One region of the Corynebacterium sp. MSK218 genome, then DNA from elsewhere that is predicted to be linked to it. Evidence: riboswitches for the same ligand, from Rfam matches in the RefSeq annotation. Region 1 holds a riboswitch; the other holds the start of a gene.
What was found. Region 1 has a riboswitch for thiamine pyrophosphate ahead of thiC (phosphomethylpyrimidine synthase ThiC). Riboswitches for the same ligand answer to the same signal wherever they lie in the genome.

Region 1 (9,130 bases):
CGTCAAAGCGGACGTCGGAAAGCGGCTTTCCATCGAGCCAGTAGGCGGCAGCCTTGCGTAGGCGCTGCAGCTTGCGCTTCGTCACCGCTTCTGCGACGCCATAGTTGCGCGTGGCGCGGGTCTTTACCTCAACAAAGACGATGGTTCCATCCCGCTCACGTACAACGAGATCTATCTCCCCCACCGAATACTGCACGTTTGCAGCTATTACTTGGCTGCCGCGTGCCCGGTAGAAGTCGGCGGCGAATTTTTCACCCGCTCGCCCTAAAGCGTCTTGAGGGCGGATGGTCTGGCCTGCGGCCGGGGTGTTTACGGCTCCTGTCCGAAGCGAGGTTGCTGAGGTTCTGGTCATGGAGGTGCTCCTTGAAATGGTCGTGTTCACTACACGCCGCAAGCACGACACAAGCCCAGTCCTCGTGCCGTGGACCTCACGGCACTATCCAGAACACCCTAGGCACCTATCTCCCGACGAGGGGCCCACAGCCCCACACGGCATATCTGTGGATAACGAGTCCGGGGTCACCCCACACCCTCAGGGTTATCCACAGCTTGGACTAGTCCGGAAGCACGAAGTCCGGCTTGTCCAACTCCTCAATGTTGACGTCCTTGTAAGTAATGACGCGGACGTAGCGCACAAAACGCGCGGAGCGGTACATGTCCCACACCCACGCATCCGACATGCGCACCTCGTAATAGACATCAGGTCCGGACGTGTGCGGGATTAATTCGACGGCGTTGGCCAGGTAAAACCTGCGTTCGGTCTCCACCACATAGGAGAATTGGCTGACCACATCGCGGTACTCGCGGTACAGCGACAGCTCGACTTCAGCCTCGTAGTTATCGAGTTCCTCAGCGCTCACGGTGTGCTTCTCCTTCGCTCACGTCTACGGCGGTTGTCACGTGTTGTGACAGAACGTGCCTCAGCTTACTTCCCGCACAGCGTTGAAGCGCTCAGGCGCGCGCGAGGAAATCCGCATGGGCGCCAGCAACATTGCGATAACTCATCCGGTGCTCCGGGGTTGCCCCCATCTGAGCGATGGCTTCTTGGTGCGCAGCGGTGCCATATCCCTTGTGACTGCCCAGCCCGTAGCCCGGGTAGCGCTCTTCAAGGTCGTCCATGAAACGGTCCCGCGACACTTTGGCCAAGATACTCGCTGCTGCGATACACCGCGCGGCGGCATCGCCACCGATGATCGGCAGCTGCGGGGAAGGGATACCGGGGACGAGGAGGGCGTCGGTAAGCACATAGCCCGGACGGACCTCCAATTGCGCCACCGCGCGGCGCATTCCGGACACATTGGCGTGTTGGATTCCAAAGGTGTCGATGTCTCGGGCTTCAATGTGCACCACGGACCAGGCTAAAGCCCGCCGTTTAATAATCGGCTCCAACTGGGCGCGTGCAACAGGGCTCAGCTTCTTGGAATCATCAAGACGCTCAAGCCCAGGCACGATGCGCTCCGGAAGGATACAGGCTGCAATCGTCACCGGTCCACAGCAGGCCCCGCGACCGGCTTCATCCACGCCCGCCACCGGCCCTAGGCCCGCCTTTGTTAACGCCACCTCATACGTGCGCTTTTGCTTCAGCCGCCTCATAGATCTGGATGGTCAATGGGATGCGCACGGTTGACCGGCAGGACCACGGCTTCGACTTTGCCACGCACATTCTCTACGGGGATGGTGCCCTGCAGTTTATCGCCCAGATGCGCGCGGGAGTCGAGGGAATTGGTGCGGTTATCTCCCATGACCCACAGGTGGCCTTCCGGTACAGTCACCGGGCCAAAAAAGGCACCACCACACGCCTGGGAGCCCACGCTGCTATCGATGGGAATCTCTGGCGGGTCAAGGACAAATTCCTGACTCGTGGCATGGCCGTCGACCATGATGGAAGGATCGCCTTCCTCGCAGGACACGGTCTGCCCACCTGTGGCGATGACACGTTTGACCAGAATGTTGTCCCCATTAGGCACCAACCCCACCACGGCACCCAAGTTTTGCAGCCCGCGCACGACAACGTTGCGGGAACGTGCGACGTCAAACGAGGTATTCCACGAATCTGGTCCAGAAAAGACCACTACATCTCCCGGCTGCGGGTCAGAGAAATAGTAGCTGACCTTTTGCACAACGATGCGGTCGTTCGCGCACCCAGGGCAGCCATGCAGGGTCGGTTCCATCGAGGACGATGGAATAAGGTACATCCGCCCCACGAAGGCTTGGATGAGCGCCAACACAGCAAAGGTGACCGCAAGCGCCCACAGCACATCGCGTGTGCGCAGGCGTGCGGCTTCCGGGCTGCGTTTAGGACTGGATGTCCGGGTCATCGACCCCACCGATGCGGTTGAAGGGGAAGAAGACAAACATGACCTTGCCGCGCACGTTCTCCAGGGGGATGGTGCCCTGGTACTCATCTTGCATGTGGTAGCGCGAGTCCGCCGACGCCGTGCGGTTATCACCCATCACCCAAATATTGCCTTCCGGTACGGTCACCGGACCAAAATACGCGCCGCCGCAAGCATAGGAGCCGGTGGTTTCATCCACGCGGTAGGTGGGCGGGTCCTGAACATAGTCCTGTTCGATGGGCTTGCCATCCACCATGACGGCTGGGTCACCTTCCTGGCAGGACACAGTCTGGCCTCCGGTAGCGATGACTCGCTTAACCAGGGTGTTTTCATCCGGAGGGGTGAGGGAGACATAGCTCAAAGCATCCTGAATGCGGTGAATCACCGGGTTATCCGAGCGCGGGGATTGCCAGTTGGTATCCCAATCCTCGGTGCCCTTGAAGACCACAACATCACCCGGCTCTGGGTTCTTGTCGCCGTAATACGAGACCTTCTCGGTGAAAATGCGGTCATTGTTGCAGCCGGCGCAGCCATGCAAGGTCGGTTCCATCGAACCGGAAGGGATGACGTACTGGCGGCCCACAAAGTTCTGGAACACGCCAACCACCGCGAGTACGCAGACCACGACGATGACGGTCTCCAGGAACCACGGCATCTGCTTCTTTTCCTTATCCTGCTTCTTCGCAGGCAGTGCAGTGCTTGCCGACGTCCCCCCTACCGCCGCATCCACGTTCTTCTCTGCGCCCTGCTCACCGCTCGCGACGCCATCGGTGAGGTCCTCAGAGACACCTTTAGTCATGTCCTTGTCTTTATCCACGCGCTAAATCCTAGCAATGCGTAACGACATCCTCGGTATGCGGCTCGGCAGGAGCGGCGTTGTAAAGCACAAAGCCCTCCGCCTTTCCCACCAGGAAAGGTGGGAAGCGGAGGGCTGAGCAGAGCAGCTAGAACTAGCGGCGCTCCTTGATGCGGGCCTTCTTGCCGCGCAGGTCGCGCAGGTAGTACAGCTTGGCGCGGCGAACGCGGCCGCGGCGAACTACCTCGATGGAGGCGATGTTCGGGGAGTGAACCGGGAAGGTACGCTCCACGCCGATGCCGAAGGAGACCTTACGGACGGTGAAGGTCTCGCGGATGCCGTCTCCCTGGCGGCGGATGCAGACGCCCTTGAAGAGCTGGGTACGCTCGGTGTTGCCCTCGATAACCTTGACGTTGACGTCGAGGGTGTCGCCCGGGCGGAAGGACGGGATATCGTCACGCAGCTGTGCTGCGTCAACCTTGTCAATGAGGTTTGCCATTGAATGTTTTCCTTTTCAGTTTAAGACAGAGGACCCTAGCGCAACCTTTCGGTAGCTGACCGGTTCGTGCCTGTTACATAGAACAACGTCATCTTTCCATATCCCACCCCCACCGGCCAAATTGTTCCAAATGCCTGACATGGCTGGGATTTACCCTCTATGGTGGGAAACGCACTGATACCCCACGGGTGCCCGCAGGAAGCGGGCTGAGAGTGGCGCTGACACCGCGCCTGCACCGTTCGAACCTGTCTGGTTAGCACCAGCGAAGGAAGAGAGGAGCAGCCATGACGGCTACCCATAACCCCATCCAGTCCTCCGACTCCGGAGAGATCCACCCCAAGCACTCCTACTCCCCCATCCGGGAGAAGGGCCTCGAGGTGCCTGAGACGGAAATCCAGCTGGATGATTCCCCCACCGGCCCCAACGAACCTTTCCGCGTGTACCGCACCCGTGGCCCGGAGTGTGAACCTGAGGTGGGCCTGCCGGCACTGCGCGCAGAATGGATTGCCGAGCGCGGCGATGTAGAGCCCTACGAAGGCCGCGCCCGCAACCTGGCAGATGACGGCCGCTCCGCCGAGCGCCGCGGTGCGGCTTCCCAAGAGTGGAAGGGCGAACGTCGCCAGCCGCTGCGGTCAAAGGAAGGCAAGCGTGTGACCCAGATGCACTACGCACGCCAGGGCATCATCACCAAGGAGATGGAATTTGTAGCCCTGCGCGAGCATTGCGACCCGGAGTTTGTGCGCTCCGAAATCGCGCGCGGCCGCGCCATCCTGCCCAATAATGTGAACCACCCGGAATCGGAGCCGATGATCATCGGACGGAAGTTCCTCACCAAAATAAACGCCAACATTGGCAACTCTGCGGTGACGTCCTCCATTGCGGAAGAGGTGTCGAAGCTGCGCTGGGCCACGCGCTGGGGTGCGGATACCGTCATGGATCTGTCCACTGGAGATGACATCCACACCACCCGTGAGTGGATCCTGCGCAACTCGCCGGTGCCCATCGGCACCGTGCCCATCTACCAGGCTTTGGAAAAGGTTAACGGCGTCGCAGAAGACCTGACCTGGGAAATCTTCCGCGATACCGTCATCGAACAGTGCGAACAAGGCGTGGACTACATGACCATCCATGCCGGCGTGCTGCTGCCCTACGTGCCGCTGACCACGAACCGCGTGACGGGCATTGTCTCCCGTGGTGGTTCCATCATGGCGGGCTGGTGCCTGGCACACCACAAGGAGTCCTTCCTCTATGAAAACTTCGACGAGCTGTGTGAGATTTTCGCGCGCTACGACGTCGCCTTCTCCCTCGGCGATGGCCTGCGCCCGGGTTCGCTGGCGGACGCCAATGACACCGCACAGTTCGCTGAGCTCAAGACTATCGGCGAGCTCACCCGGCGCGCCTGGGAGTACGACGTTCAGGTCATGGTGGAAGGCCCCGGCCACGTGCCGCTCAACATGATTCAGGAGAACAACGAGCTGGAGCAGGACTGGGCGTCTGATGCTCCCTTCTACACGCTAGGCCCACTGGTCACCGATATCGCGCCGGGCTATGACCACATCACCTCCGCCATCGGCGCGGCACACATCGCCATGGGTGGCACGGCCATGCTGTGCTACGTCACCCCGAAGGAACACCTGGGCCTGCCCAACCGCGATGATGTGAAGACCGGCGTTATCACCTATAAGCTCGCGGCCCATGCGGCCGACGTGGCCAAGGGCCACCCGGGGGCGCGCGCTTGGGACGATGCGATGAGCAAGGCCCGCTTCGAGTTCCGCTGGCACGACCAGTTTGCGCTCTCCCTCGACCCGGATACCGCGCAGGCCTACCACGATGAGACTCTGCCCGCCGAGCCGGCCAAGACCGCACACTTCTGTTCCATGTGCGGGCCAAAGTTCTGTTCCATGCGCATCAGCCAAGACATTCGCGATACGTTCTCCGATTCCCTCGGCATGCCCAGCTTCCCAGGCCAAGGCTCCGTAGACCCGGACGTTATCGCTGCTGCCCGCGCAGGCGAGGAGCGCAAATCGAAGGAGTTTAAGGCGCAGGGTTCGCAGCTGTACCACGAGGAAGACGGCGTCAATGCCTGATCTTCGCTGCTACTTCGTCACGGGCGCGGGCTCGCATGCGGACGTCGTTCGCATCGCGGCTGCTGCAGCGCGCGGCGGGGCGGGGGTCGTACAGGTACGTTCTAAGCCGATTTCTGCCCGCGACCTCTACCTGCTGGGCCGTGACGTAGCGCGTGCGGTGGCACAGGCCAACCCAGAAACGCGTGTGCTTATCGACGACCGCGTGGACGTCGCCGCTGCCCTCCGCCACGACGGCGAAGCAATTCACGGAGTGCACATTGGTCAAGACGATCTGCCCGTGGCGCAGGCCCGCGCACTGTTAGGGCCAGAGGCGATCATTGGGCTAACCACGGGTACTCGCCAGCTGGTCGAGGCGGCCAACGAGGTAGCTCAATATATTGACTACATCGGCTGCGGCCCCTTCCGTTCCACCCCAACGAAGGACTCCGGCCGCCCGCCGCTGGGCCTTGATGCCTATCCAGAGTTGGTGAAGCTCTCCCGCGTTCCTCTCGTGGCCATCGGGGATGTCACCGCCAACGACGCAGCTGATCTTGCCGCAACTGGCGTGGCCGGCCTAGCTGTCGTGCGCGGCATCATGCATGCCGACGACCCTGAAGCCTACTGCCGCGAGCTGCTGTCCGGCTTCGATGAAGGTGCGCGATGACTATCGCCTCTGATTCTTCCGTCATCATTGTCGGCGCAGGTGTAGTGGGCCTAGCCACCGCAGTGGAGCTGGCTTCCCGGGGTCACGAGGTCACCGTGCTGGATCCTGCGCCGGCCTCCGGAGCCACGCACTTCGCCGGCGGGATGCTCGCCCCCACTGCAGAGGTGATGTACCAGCAGGATCCGCTCTTTCCCTTGATGCGAGCCTCCGGCGAGTGGTACCCGGAACTTATCGATCTGGTGGCGTCCCACACGGAGGTACCCACCGGCTACCGCGATGAAGGCACCTTCGTCGTCGCCGCCGACCGTGCGGATGCCCAGCACCTTGTTGAGCTAGCTGACTATCAATCTCTCCACGGCATGGAGGTCGAGCGCATCACCGTGCGCGAGGCCCGCCGCGCCGAACCGCTTCTCTCCCCGCGTCTCGCCGCTGCCGTGAGCATCCCCGGTGATACCCAGGTCTTTCCCCGCCAGTGGGCCGCTTCGCTGCTGAGCGCAGCCCAAGAGCTCGGCGTGCGATTCTTCCGTACGGCGGCACAGTCGATTGATGCCGCTACAGGCATGGTCAGCACTCCCGCTGGCAACTTCCACGCGGATGACGTCGTCCTGGCTGCTGGACTGGGCGCCCGCGACGTCGACTGGGCACGCTCAGCGGGATTTGAACGCTCTCCCCTCCAACTGCGCCCGGTGTATGGCGACATCGTGCGCCTGCGCGTGCCAGAGCACCTACAACCGCTGCTTACCCGGGTCGTCCGCGGCTTCGTGGAGGATCGCCCCATCTACCTCATCCCTCGAGCCGATGGCACCCTCGCCGTCGGCGCAACGACCCGCGAGGATTCCCTGGCCTCCGCACAAGCCGGCGGGGTCTACGCGCTGCTTCGCGACGCCATCCGCATCCTCCCCGCCGTCGAGGAGTGCGAGTTCCTCGAGGCCAGCGCAGGTGCTCGTCCCGGCACGCCGGATGACCTGCCTTATCTTGGCCGCGTCAGCGACCGGCTCGTCATCTCTACCGGCTATTTCCGCCACGGCATCCTGCTCACGGCCCTAGCCGCGCGCTGTACCCGCGAGCTCATCGAAGGAACCGATCCCAGTATCGATCTCACTGCCTGCAATCCCCTGCGACATCTCAAGGAGCCACAATGATCCTCATCCTCAACGGCCAGGCCTATGACACGGCGGCCGATACCGTCGCCCAGCTGCTTAAGGAAAAGGGCATCGCTCCTGACGGCACCGCAGTGGCCGTCGCTGAACAGGTCATTCCCCGCTCACAGTGGGACTCCACCCCACTTAACGAAGGCGCAGCCGTGGAAATCCTCACCGCAGTCCAAGGAGGTTAAATGCTCACCATCGCCGATACCACCTTTTCCTCCCACCTCATCATGGGCACTGGTGGGGCCACGAGCCACGAGGCGCTCGAGCGCGCGCTCGTCGCATCCGGAACCGAGCTGACCACCGTGGCCATGCGGCGCCACGCTGGCACCAGCGGCGGCGAGAGCGTCTTTGATCTGCTGCGCCGCCTCAACATCGCGCCATTGCCCAATACCGCCGGCTGCCGCACCGCGCGCGAGGCGGTACTCACCGCCCGCATGGCCCGCGAAGCGCTCGGCACGAGCTGGGTCAAAGTCGAGGTCATCGCCGATGAACACACGCTACTGCCCGATGTCGTAGAGACCCTCGACGCCACCGAGCTGCTCAGCGCCGAAGGTTTTACCGTGCTGGCCTATACCAGCGATGACCCCGTGGCAGCCCAGCGCCTCGAGGATGCAGGCGCCGCGGCCGTCATGCCGCTCGGCGCCCCCATCGGCACCGGCCTAGGCATCCTCAACCCACACAACCTCGAGCTCATTTGCTCGCGCGCCTCAGTGCCCGTGCTTGTCGACGCCGGCATCGGCACCGCCTCCGACGCCACCCTCGCCATGGAACTCGGCTGCTCCGGCGTGCTGCTCGCCAGCGCGGTCAACCGTTGCCAGAACCCGGAAGCCATGGCCACCGCCATGCGCCACGCCGTCGAAGCAGGACGCCTCGCACGCAACGCCGGGCGCATCCCGCAGCGCGAGCACGCCCAGGCTTCCTCCACCTTCGAAGGTCTGGCCAACTGGGCTGACCAGGTCCTGTAGCCCACAATCTAGAAGGACTGCCATCGTGCTCAGCAAAACCGAACGCGCCCGGACCGCGCGCCAACGCCTCCTGCCGGGCTTCGGCGACGTCGCCCAAGAACGACTCCACGCGTCACACGTGCTCGTCGTTGGCGCAGGAGGTCTTGGCTGCCCCGCCCTTCAGCAACTCGCTGCGGCAGGCATCGGGCGCATCACGCTCATTGATTCCGATACCGTCGACATCAGTAACCTGCACAGGCAGGTGTTGTTTGGTGCGGGGGACGTCGGCAAGCCCAAGGCGGAGGTCGCAGCCGCACGCGCCCGTGAACTCGCCCCCGAGCTCACCATCACCGCGCGTAAAGAACGCCTCGATTCCACTAACGTCCTCGAGCTATGCGCTGCGGCCGACCTCGTCCTCGATGGCTCAGATACCTTCGACACGAAATACCTCGTCGCCGATGCCTGCGAAATTACCTCCACCCCGCTGGCCTGGGGAACCGTGCTGCGCTACGGCGGGCAGGCCGCTCTGTGGCACTCCGGCCCCAATTGCGCTGACGGGCGCGGGGTGGGCCTGCGCGATCTCTTCCCCTCCCCGCCCACAGGTGAGTCCCTCGAGTGCTCCACCGCTGGGGTTCTCGGGGCCACGACGTCTGTCATTGCCGGACTGATGGCCA
Region 2 (9,130 bases), on a different contig from region 1:
GGGGCAGCTCAAAACTACGTGGTGGGCCGAAACGCGTGACCAAGTCAGTACTCCACAGGGCGGGCTCGCTGTGCTTAGCGACGTCCCTCGCCTCCGGCAGGTCAGCCACAGTGCGGTTTGCCACGACGCTGTCAAGCGGCCCATCCGCCACGATGCGCCCATCCTTGAGCTCAATGGCTCGGTCCAGCACGCCTTTCCACGCTGCGTGCTGGTGTTCGACCACGATGAGGGTAGCGCCGGTGCGCTCCACCATGGTGGAAACGGCCTCGATAACATCGCGCGCACCTTCCGGGTCGAGGTTCGCCGTGGGTTCGTCGAGAAGCACAACGCCCGCGCCCATCGCAATGACACCCGCCAAGGCGAGGCGCTGCTTCTGCCCGCCGGAGAGCCGCTCAGTAGGAAAGTCGAGGTCAACATACGGCCCCACCATCTCCAGCGCGGCAGTCACGCGCTGCCAGATCTCCTCGCGGGGATAAGCCAGATTTTCGCAGCCAAAAGCCACGTCATCACCCACGCGCGCAGCAATCACCTGGGAATCAGGGTCCTGAAGCACCAAGCCCACCGGGATAGTGCGGCCGGGCTGCTCGACGGTGCCGTGGGAATCCTCCAGCAGAATCGACCCGACTCGCGTACCTTCATCATCCCCGCCAAGAACACCCGCAATGGCAGCAAGCAGCGTGGATTTACCCGAACCGGAGTCACCGCACAGCAGCACCTTCTCCCCCGGCTCGATGACAAAGTTAATCTCCGCGAGCGCAGCCTCACGCCTGCCCGCATGCGTCCAGCCGTAGCCGCGGGCCGTGACCTTCGTGGCCCCCGGGGCACCTACCTCATTCATACTGCGCGACTAACCTCACCCAGACTCCGAAAATAGCCTCACCAGCATTCCGCAATTAGGCGGAATGCTGTTCGCGACCGACCGCGAAACGATCAAGCGCGCCTGTCTTCGCCAGCGCCTTGACCACAAAGAAGCCCACCGCACCGGCCAAAATCGCGCCGGAGATACTCAGGGTGACGAAGTAGATGAGGTTGAACTGCAGGGTCTTGCCCAGGTTTCCAGAGGTAAACAGCTCCAGCACGAAAGCACCCCAGCCGGCCGCCATGCCGCCAAGCATGGACACGCCCAGACCAAAGCGGCGGTAGAGGAAGATGGCGAGAACGATTTCCACACCGATACCCTGCGCGATGCCGGAATAGACAGTACTAATACTCCACTGCGAGCCCAGCAAGGTGGACACGATGGCTGCCAGCAATTCGACGTAGAGGGCCGCACCAGGCTTGCGGATCACAAGCCCGCCAATGACACCACCGATGAGCCAGATACCCGTGGCAATACCACCCAGGCCGGGCGTAAGCGCATCCATAGCCTGGAACCAGGCATAGCCCACCGTGTTCCACACCAGGAACACAAAACCACAGGCCACACCCAACACGGATGCCACCACGATGTCTACAATTCGCCAGTTCAGGCTGCGCGGTGCGGCACCTGAAGCCCCCACACCAGGCGCTCCCGCACTTGAAGCACCCGCACCAGACGTGGATACAGAATTCATTTTTCCTCCCTCTCGCCGGCATTACCCGGATCAGGTTCAACGGTTCGCCGCTACCTCGGCGGCATCTCAGCCTCCTCCCTGGCGCTGCGAAGCAGCATGCAGACAGGAAGCACCCGTGACGATGTGCAGTTGAAAGCGGCGAGCTCTTCACAGTGCTGCCACAGAAAGCTTAAAAGCAGTGACAGCTTAGCAAGCAGCCCCGATAAGGGCACATCCAGCACCTTCAGCACTCCCACGAAATACAATGGAGATAGCGGCGCACATCTCATCAGGAAATAAAGGAGACATCCGCCATGCGAGCTATCAAAGCTATTCTCACGATCTTAGGGATTATTCTCCTGTGCTTGGTCCTCCTGATCGCGGGTGTATGGATTGCCCGTTCCATCAACACCAATCGTTATGCAATCCCCGAAAACCCCGAGGGCGGGGATGATCGAATTCTCAGCGAGAACGGCGTGGAGAAAATCAACGGCGACTACATGAAGGGGTTCCACCTCTCGCCGCTTGGTGACGCCCACCCCGGCACGGTCGTCGTCTTCGGTGGCTCCGACGGCGGCGCCAACGTGGAACAGGCTCAACTCCTCCGCGATAACGGCTACGATGTGCTCGACCTCTACTTCTTTGGACAACCCGGCCAAAAGGAATTTATTGATGAAGTCCCACTCGAATTCTTTGATGAGGTCATTGCCTATGCCAACGAGAAGGGCAATGGTGTTCAACCGCTGACCGTCATCGGCACCTCAAAGGGCGCGGAGCTCACTGCAAACTTGGCGGCTCGTTACCCAGAGATCAGCAACATTGTGCTCTACACCCCTGCGGATCACACGTACGGCAACCTCAACTACCAGCGCGATACCGGCACACGGAGCAGCTTTACATGGAAGGGCGAACCCGTCCCCTTTGCTGCTGAGCAGGGAGCCGAGTTTGGCAAATTTGCTGCTGAGCAGGGAGCCGAGTTTGGCAAACTCATGACACGCTTGGCCCTTGGTCTGCCGGTGTCCTATCGCGCTGGCTATGAAGCCATCGCCGCCGCTGCCGACCCAGAAACCGTCATTGACCTCAGCCAGTTCGATGGTCATGGACTCCTCTTCGCTGGGACGGAGGACGCAATGTGGCAAGCCGATGTCGCCGCCAAGGCTCTGAACGAGCAGAACGACGACCTTGAACCTCACATCTACGAGGGCGCCGGCCACCTTTTTCACGAGAACATTGATGAGCTCGTCGGCCCCTCCTGGGAAACGATGATGGGCGGTACCGTGGAGGCCAACCGTGAGGCAAAGCTGGAGTCTGACAAGATTCTGCTCGAACGCCTCGAAGAATGGCACGAGAGCTAAAAGTTGCGTCCGTTAGTCTCTTCCCCACGCCTCTCTCACATCGGCCCTAAAACTGCGCAGTGCCCCGCCGTGGTCTCTGACCTCCACGGCGGGGCACACTGAGGGCCGGCTCTTAGTGCACCGACCCCCAAGGGGACTCTCGCCTACTGCTTAAGGAAAGGAAAAGCTTCATCGCGAGCCCCCAAGCCTGGATAGAGTTGCTGGTGCGGTCTTGTACGCAGCCAACTCTCTATATGGATAGAAATGACTATTAACTTATCCTTCGCTCAGGTTAATGAGATGGGCGTTCAGGCGCAACTTAACACCGTTAACCAGCGGAATTGAGGAAGCTCAGCCCGAAAGGGCGGGAATCTTCCTTAAGACGAAATAAGAACTAGCCGAACGAACAACTCGCCCATGCTCGCTGATGGTAAAAGACCCGATTCCCCACCTGCTGCACTGTGGCAGGTGGGGAATCGGGTCTTTAGCGGCGAGCGTTTTCGCCTCTCACTTCAGAATCGAAGCCTTAGAAGGTGTAGTCCTCCTCCAGCGGGACTGAGGCGCCAGTGAACTCACCGAAGCCGTCGTCGCCGTAGATGGAATCACCGTAGGTCGGGATGGAGTACGCAGCGTTGCGTGCCGCCTCAGTCGGCTTGACGCTGATGTTGCGGTAGCGGGAAATACCGGTACCGGCCGGGATCAGCTTACCGATGATGACGTTCTCCTTCAGACCAATGAGCTGATCCGAGCGCTTGTTGATGGCGGCGTCGGTAAGCACACGCGTGGTCTCCTGGAAGGAGGCCGCAGACAGCCAGGACTCGGTAGCCAGGGAGGCCTTGGTAATACCCATGATCTCACTGCGCAGCTGAGCCGGCTGGCCACCTTCAGCAACCTGTGCGGCGTTAACCTGCTTGGCCTCAGAGAGGTCAATGAGGTTACCCGGCAGCAGGTCGGTGGTACCAGCGTCGATGACGGTACCGCGACGCAGCATCTGGCGGATGATGATCTCGATGTGCTTGTCGTGGATAGCCACACCCTGTGCACGGTAGACGGCCTGAACCTCGTCGATGAGGTGCTTCTCCACGCCACGGCGGCCGAGGACCTCCAGCACGTCGTGCGGGTCAGCAGCACCGCGCATGAGGCGGTCACCGGTCTCCACGTGGTCGCCATCACGCAGAGAGCGCTCAATCATGGCATCCGGGTTGGACTCCATCGGACGGCGAACCTGAGCCAGGCCCTGGCGCTTCGACAGCTTCTCGTAGACCACGTTGTCAGAGCCATCGTCCGGGGTGATGGTCAGGGTCCAGAAGTTGCCCTCGTCCGACAAGGACACGGTGCCGTCGACAGAAGCGATAGGCGCGCGGTTCTTCGGGTTACGGGCCTCAAAGAGCTCCTGAACACGCGGCAGACCACCGGTAATATCGCCACCGACACCACCCTGGTGGAAGGTACGCATGGTCAGCTGGGTACCCGGCTCACCAATGGACTGTGCAGCCACGATGCCGACTGCCTCACCGATGTCAACCAGCTTGCCGGAGGCCATGGACTTGCCGTAGCACTTCGCACAGACACCAGCCGGGGTCTGGCAGGTCAGTACCGAGCGGACCTTGATCTCCAGGACGCCAGCGTTGACAATCTTACGGCTGAGCTCCTCAGTCAGGTCGGCGCCAGCCTCAGCGATAACCTCGCCGTTGTCATCCTTGACGTCGTTAGCCACGACGCGGCCGGATGCGGAGGTCTCCCACAGCTCGTGCAGGTCGTAGGAACCTTCGGCAACCTCGACGCCGAGCGGGACGCGCACGCCCTGGCGGGTGCCACAGTCCTCTTCGCGGACGATGACATCCTGTGCCACGTCCACGAGACGACGGGTGAGGTAGCCGGAGTCGGCGGTACGCAGAGCGGTATCGGCCAGGCCCTTACGGGAACCGTGGGAGTTGTTGAAGTACTCCAGAACCGACAGACCCTCACGGAAGGAGGTCTTAATCGGACGGGTGATGTAGTCACCCTTGGAGTTCACAACCATGCCCTTCATACCGGCCAGGGTCCAGATCTGACGCATGTTACCGGCAGCACCGGACTTCACGATCATCGGAATCGGGTTGTCATCCGGGTACAGGTTTTCGACGGCCTCACCGACGGTGTCGGTAGCGTCCTTCCACAGCTCCACGAGGCGGTCGTAGCGCTCGCGCTCAGTAAGAGCACCCTGCTCCCAGTACTTGCGCTCGATGCGCTCTGCTTCCTTCTCGTAGGACTCGAGCACCTCATGCTTGTTCGGGAGAACCAGAACGTCGTCCATGGTGATGGTCACGCCAGAACGGGTAGCCCAGTAGAAGCCAGCGTCCTTCATCTTGTCCAGAACCTGGGCAACAGTAATCATCGGGTACTTCGCGGCGAGGTCATTGATGACGTCACCAAGCAGCATCTTGTTGCCAGCGCCGCCCTTACGGACCATGACGCCCTCAAGGTACGGGTAGTTCCACGGCAGCAGGTCGTTGAACATGATGCGGCCCAGGGTGGTCTCTGCCATCCAGGCCTGGCCCTTTTGCCAGCCATCCGGGAACTGCTCGGCCTCGATATCTGCCGGCGGGCGCAGGTGGGAAATGCGCACCTTGATCGGTGCCTGCAGACCCAGCACGCCGCGGTCGCGAGCCATGATGGCCTCCGCGTAGGAGGAGTACACGCCCTGTGCAGGCTGGTCCTCGGTAGCTTCACGGTAACGTCCCGCGCCACCGATCTCGTCCTCGCCCTTGTCCATGGTGAGGTAGTAAAGACCGGTAACCATATCCAGGCGCGGCATAGCCAGCGGCTTACCGGAGGCCGGGGACAGAATGTTGTTGGAAGCCAGCATGAGGACGCGAGCCTCTGCCTGTGCCTCAGCGGACAGCGGCAGGTGAACAGCCATCTGGTCACCGTCGAAGTCGGCGTTGAAGGCCTCACAAGCCAGCGGGTGCAGCTGGATGGCCTTACCCTCAACAAGCTTCGGCTCGAAGGCCTGGATACCCAGGCGGTGCAGGGTCGGTGCACGGTTCAGCATCACCGGGTGCTCAGAAATGGCCTCTTCGAGGACGTCCCACACCTCAGGACGCTGACGCTCCACCATGCGCTTGGCGGACTTGATGTTCTGGGCGTAGTCGTTTTCCACCAGGCGCTTCATGACGAAGGGCTTGAACAGCTCCAGAGCCATGAGCTTCGGCAGACCACACTCGTGCAGCTTGAGCTGCGGGCCGACGATAATCACGGAACGGCCGGAGTAGTCCACGCGCTTACCCAGCAGGTTCTGACGGAAGCGGCCCTGCTTACCCTTGAGCAGGTCAGACAGGGACTTCAGCGGGCGGTTGCCCGGGCCAGTGACCGGACGGCCGCGGCGGCCGTTGTCGAAGAGCGCGTCCACGGACTCCTGCAGCATGCGCTTCTCGTTGTTCACGATGATCTCAGGCGCGCCGAGGTCGATCATGCGCTTGAGGCGGTTGTTGCGGTTGATGACGCGACGGTAGAGGTCATTGAGGTCGGAGGTGGCGAAGCGGCCACCGTCCAGCTGCACCATCGGGCGCAGCTCCGGCGGGATGACCGGGATGGCGTCGAGCACCATGCCGGCCGGGTCGTTGCCCGAGCGCAGGAAGGCCGCGACGACCTTGAGGCGCTTGAGGGCACGCATCTTCTTCTGGCCCTTGCCGTTGTTGATGATCTCCTTGAGAACCTCAGCCTCAGCCTCGAGGTCGAAGTTGCGGATGAGGGTCTGGATAGCCTCCGCACCCATGCCGCCGGTGAAGTAATCCTCGTAGCGGTCAACGAGCTCTTCGTAGATGGTCTCATCGATGATCATCTGCTTCGGAGCCAGCTTGATAAAGGTGTTCCAGATTTCGTCGAGGCGCTGTACCTCGCGCTCACCGCGCTCGCGGATGTGCTGCATCTCCTTGTCTGCAGCGTTCTGGACCTTGCGGCGGGCGTCGGCCTTAGCGCCGGCGGCCTCCAGCTCAGCCAGATCCTGCTCAAGCTTGGCAGCGCGCTCAGCGATCTCTGCCTCGACGTCATCCTCCACGTCCTTCTTCTCCAGCAGCATTTCTGCTTCCAGAGTGGACTGGTCATTGTGGCGAGCTTCCTCGTCCACGGAGGTGATGATGTTGGCAGCGAAGTAGATGATGCGCTCAAGGTCCTTCGGAGCCAGGTCCAGCAGGTAGCCCAGGCGGGAAGGAACGCCCTTGAAGTACCAGATGTGGGTTACCGGCGCGGCCAGCTCAATGTGGCCCATGCGCTCACGACGCACCTTGGACTTGGTCACCTCGACGCCGCAGCGCTCACAGATGATGCCCTTGTAGCGGACACGCTTGTACTTACCGCAGGAGCACTCCCAGTCGCGGGTAGGGCCGAAGATGCGCTCGCAGAAGAGGCCGTCCTTCTCCGGCTTGAGGGTTCGGTAGTTAATGGTCTCGGGCTTCTTGACTTCGCCCTTGGACCAGCGGCGGATGTCATCGGCGGTGGCCAGACCGATACGGAGCTCGTCGAAGAGATTTACGTCAAACACGTAATGTCTCCCTTTCATCCCCCGTGACGGGGGAAGTTGATGGCTTTTAAGAGTTAGTAATTTTCTATGCCCGCCCTCTATGTGGGGCGGACCAAGCAACTAGACAGCAACTAGGCAGCTATTAGGCGATATCAGCGTCGGAGCGCTCGTCGCGGGACAGGTTAATGCCCAGGGACGGTGCGCCATCCAACTCGTCATCATCAGAGCCGGACAGTTCCATCGGGGTGCCGTCGGTGGAAAGAACTTCCACGTTGAGGCAGAGGGACTGCAGCTCCTTGAGGAGGACCTTGAAGGACTCCGGGATACCCGGATCCGGGATGTTATCGCCCTTAACGATTGCTTCGTAGACCTTGACACGGCCGACGACGTCATCGGACTTGATGGTCAGGAGCTCCTGCAGGGTGTAGGCAGCGCCGTATGCCTGCATTGCCCACACCTCCATCTCACCGAAGCGCTGGCCACCGAACTGTGCCTTACCACCCAGCGGCTGCTGGGTAATCATGGAGTACGGACCGGTGGAACGAGCGTGAATCTTCTCGTCAACCAAGTGGTGCAGCTTGAGCATGTACATGTAGCCGACGGACACCGGGTACATGTACGGCTCGCCGGAGCGGCCGTCGAAGAGGCGGGCCTTACCGTGCTCATCCACCATGACGTCACCATCGCGGTTCGGCTTGGAGGAAGCCAGCAGGCGGGAGATCTCTTCGTTGGTAGCGCCGTCGAAGACCGGGGTGGCGGTGAGCGACTCCGGCGGGACGTCGTACAGCTCTTCCGGCAGCTTCTTCAGCAGGTCGGCGTTGGCCGGATCCTCGGTATCGATCTTCCAACCAGCGTGCGCCAGCCAGCCGAGGTGAACCTCGAGAACCTGACCGATGTTCATACGACGCGGCACACCGTGGGTGTTGAGGATGATGTCGACCGGGGTGCCATCCTCCATGAACGGCATATCCTCCGGCGGCAGAATCTTGCCCACAACACCCTTGTTGCCGTGGCGGCCAGCGAGCTTATCGCCGTCCTGGATCTTGCGCTTCTGAGCCACGTAGACGCGGATCATCTCGTTGACGCCCGGGGCCAGGTCGTCGTCATCCTCGCGGGAGAAGCGGGAAACGCCGATGACCTTACCGGTCTCACCATGCGGCACCTTCATGGAGGTATCGCGGACCTCGCGGGCCTTCTCGCCGAAGATGGCGCGCAGCAGGCGCTCCTCCGGGGTCAGCTCGGTCTCACCCTTCGGGGTGACCTTACCCACCAGGATATCGCCAGCACGAACGTCGGCACCAATGCGGACGATGCCGCGCTCGTCAAGGTCACGCAGAACGTCATCGGAGACGTTCGGGATCTCGCGGGTAATCTCCTCCGGGCCCAGCTTGGTATCGCGAGCATCAATCTCGTGCTCCTCGATGTGGATCGAGGTGAGGATATCTTCCTCCACGATGCGCTGGTTGAGGATGATGGCGTCCTCGTAGTTGTGGCCTTCCCACGGCATGAAGGCAACCAGCAGGTTGCGGCCGAGGGACATCTCACCGTTGTGGGTACCGGGGCCGTCGGCAAGCACCTGGCCCGCCTCCACACGGTCACCCAGGGACACCAGCGGGGTCTGGTTGTAGTTGGTGTTCTGGTTGGTGCGCTCGAACTTGCGCAGCATGTAGGTATCACGCTGGCCCTCGTCATCCATGATGGTGATGAGGTCCGCGGTGACGTTCTCCACCACGCCCGCCTTCGGGGTAATGATGAGGTCACCA

Region 2: linked by a shared signal. The riboswitch ahead of QP922_RS00650 (ECF transporter S component) and the one ahead of thiC (phosphomethylpyrimidine synthase ThiC) in region 1 are both predicted to bind thiamine pyrophosphate.

The regions. Positions count from the first base shown of each region.
Region 1 is NZ_JASPGN010000014.1:12,557-21,686, reverse strand. It holds gene QP922_RS10815 (YraN family protein) at 1-352, opposite strand, end outside; gene QP922_RS10810 (DUF2469 domain-containing protein) at 555-860, opposite strand; gene QP922_RS10805 (ribonuclease HII) at 952-1,593, opposite strand; gene lepB (signal peptidase I) at 1,590-2,318, opposite strand; gene lepB (signal peptidase I) at 2,296-2,991, opposite strand; gene rplS (50S ribosomal protein L19) at 3,287-3,631, opposite strand; TPP riboswitch at 3,806-3,920, shown strand; partial or broken gene thiC (phosphomethylpyrimidine synthase ThiC) at 3,916-5,572, shown strand; gene QP922_RS10780 (thiamine phosphate synthase) at 5,711-6,361, shown strand; gene thiO (glycine oxidase ThiO) at 6,358-7,503, shown strand; gene thiS (sulfur carrier protein ThiS) at 7,500-7,697, shown strand; gene QP922_RS10765 (thiazole synthase) at 7,698-8,477, shown strand; gene QP922_RS10760 (ThiF family adenylyltransferase) at 8,503-9,130, shown strand, end outside.
Region 2 is NZ_JASPGN010000001.1:130,748-139,877, reverse strand. It holds gene QP922_RS00655 (ABC transporter ATP-binding protein) at 1-838, opposite strand, end outside; gene QP922_RS00650 (ECF transporter S component) at 894-1,553, opposite strand; TPP riboswitch at 1,543-1,680, opposite strand; gene QP922_RS00645 (acyl-CoA thioester hydrolase/BAAT C-terminal domain-containing protein) at 1,847-2,887, shown strand; gene QP922_RS00640 (DNA-directed RNA polymerase subunit beta') at 3,393-7,388, opposite strand; gene rpoB (DNA-directed RNA polymerase subunit beta) at 7,510-9,130, opposite strand, start outside.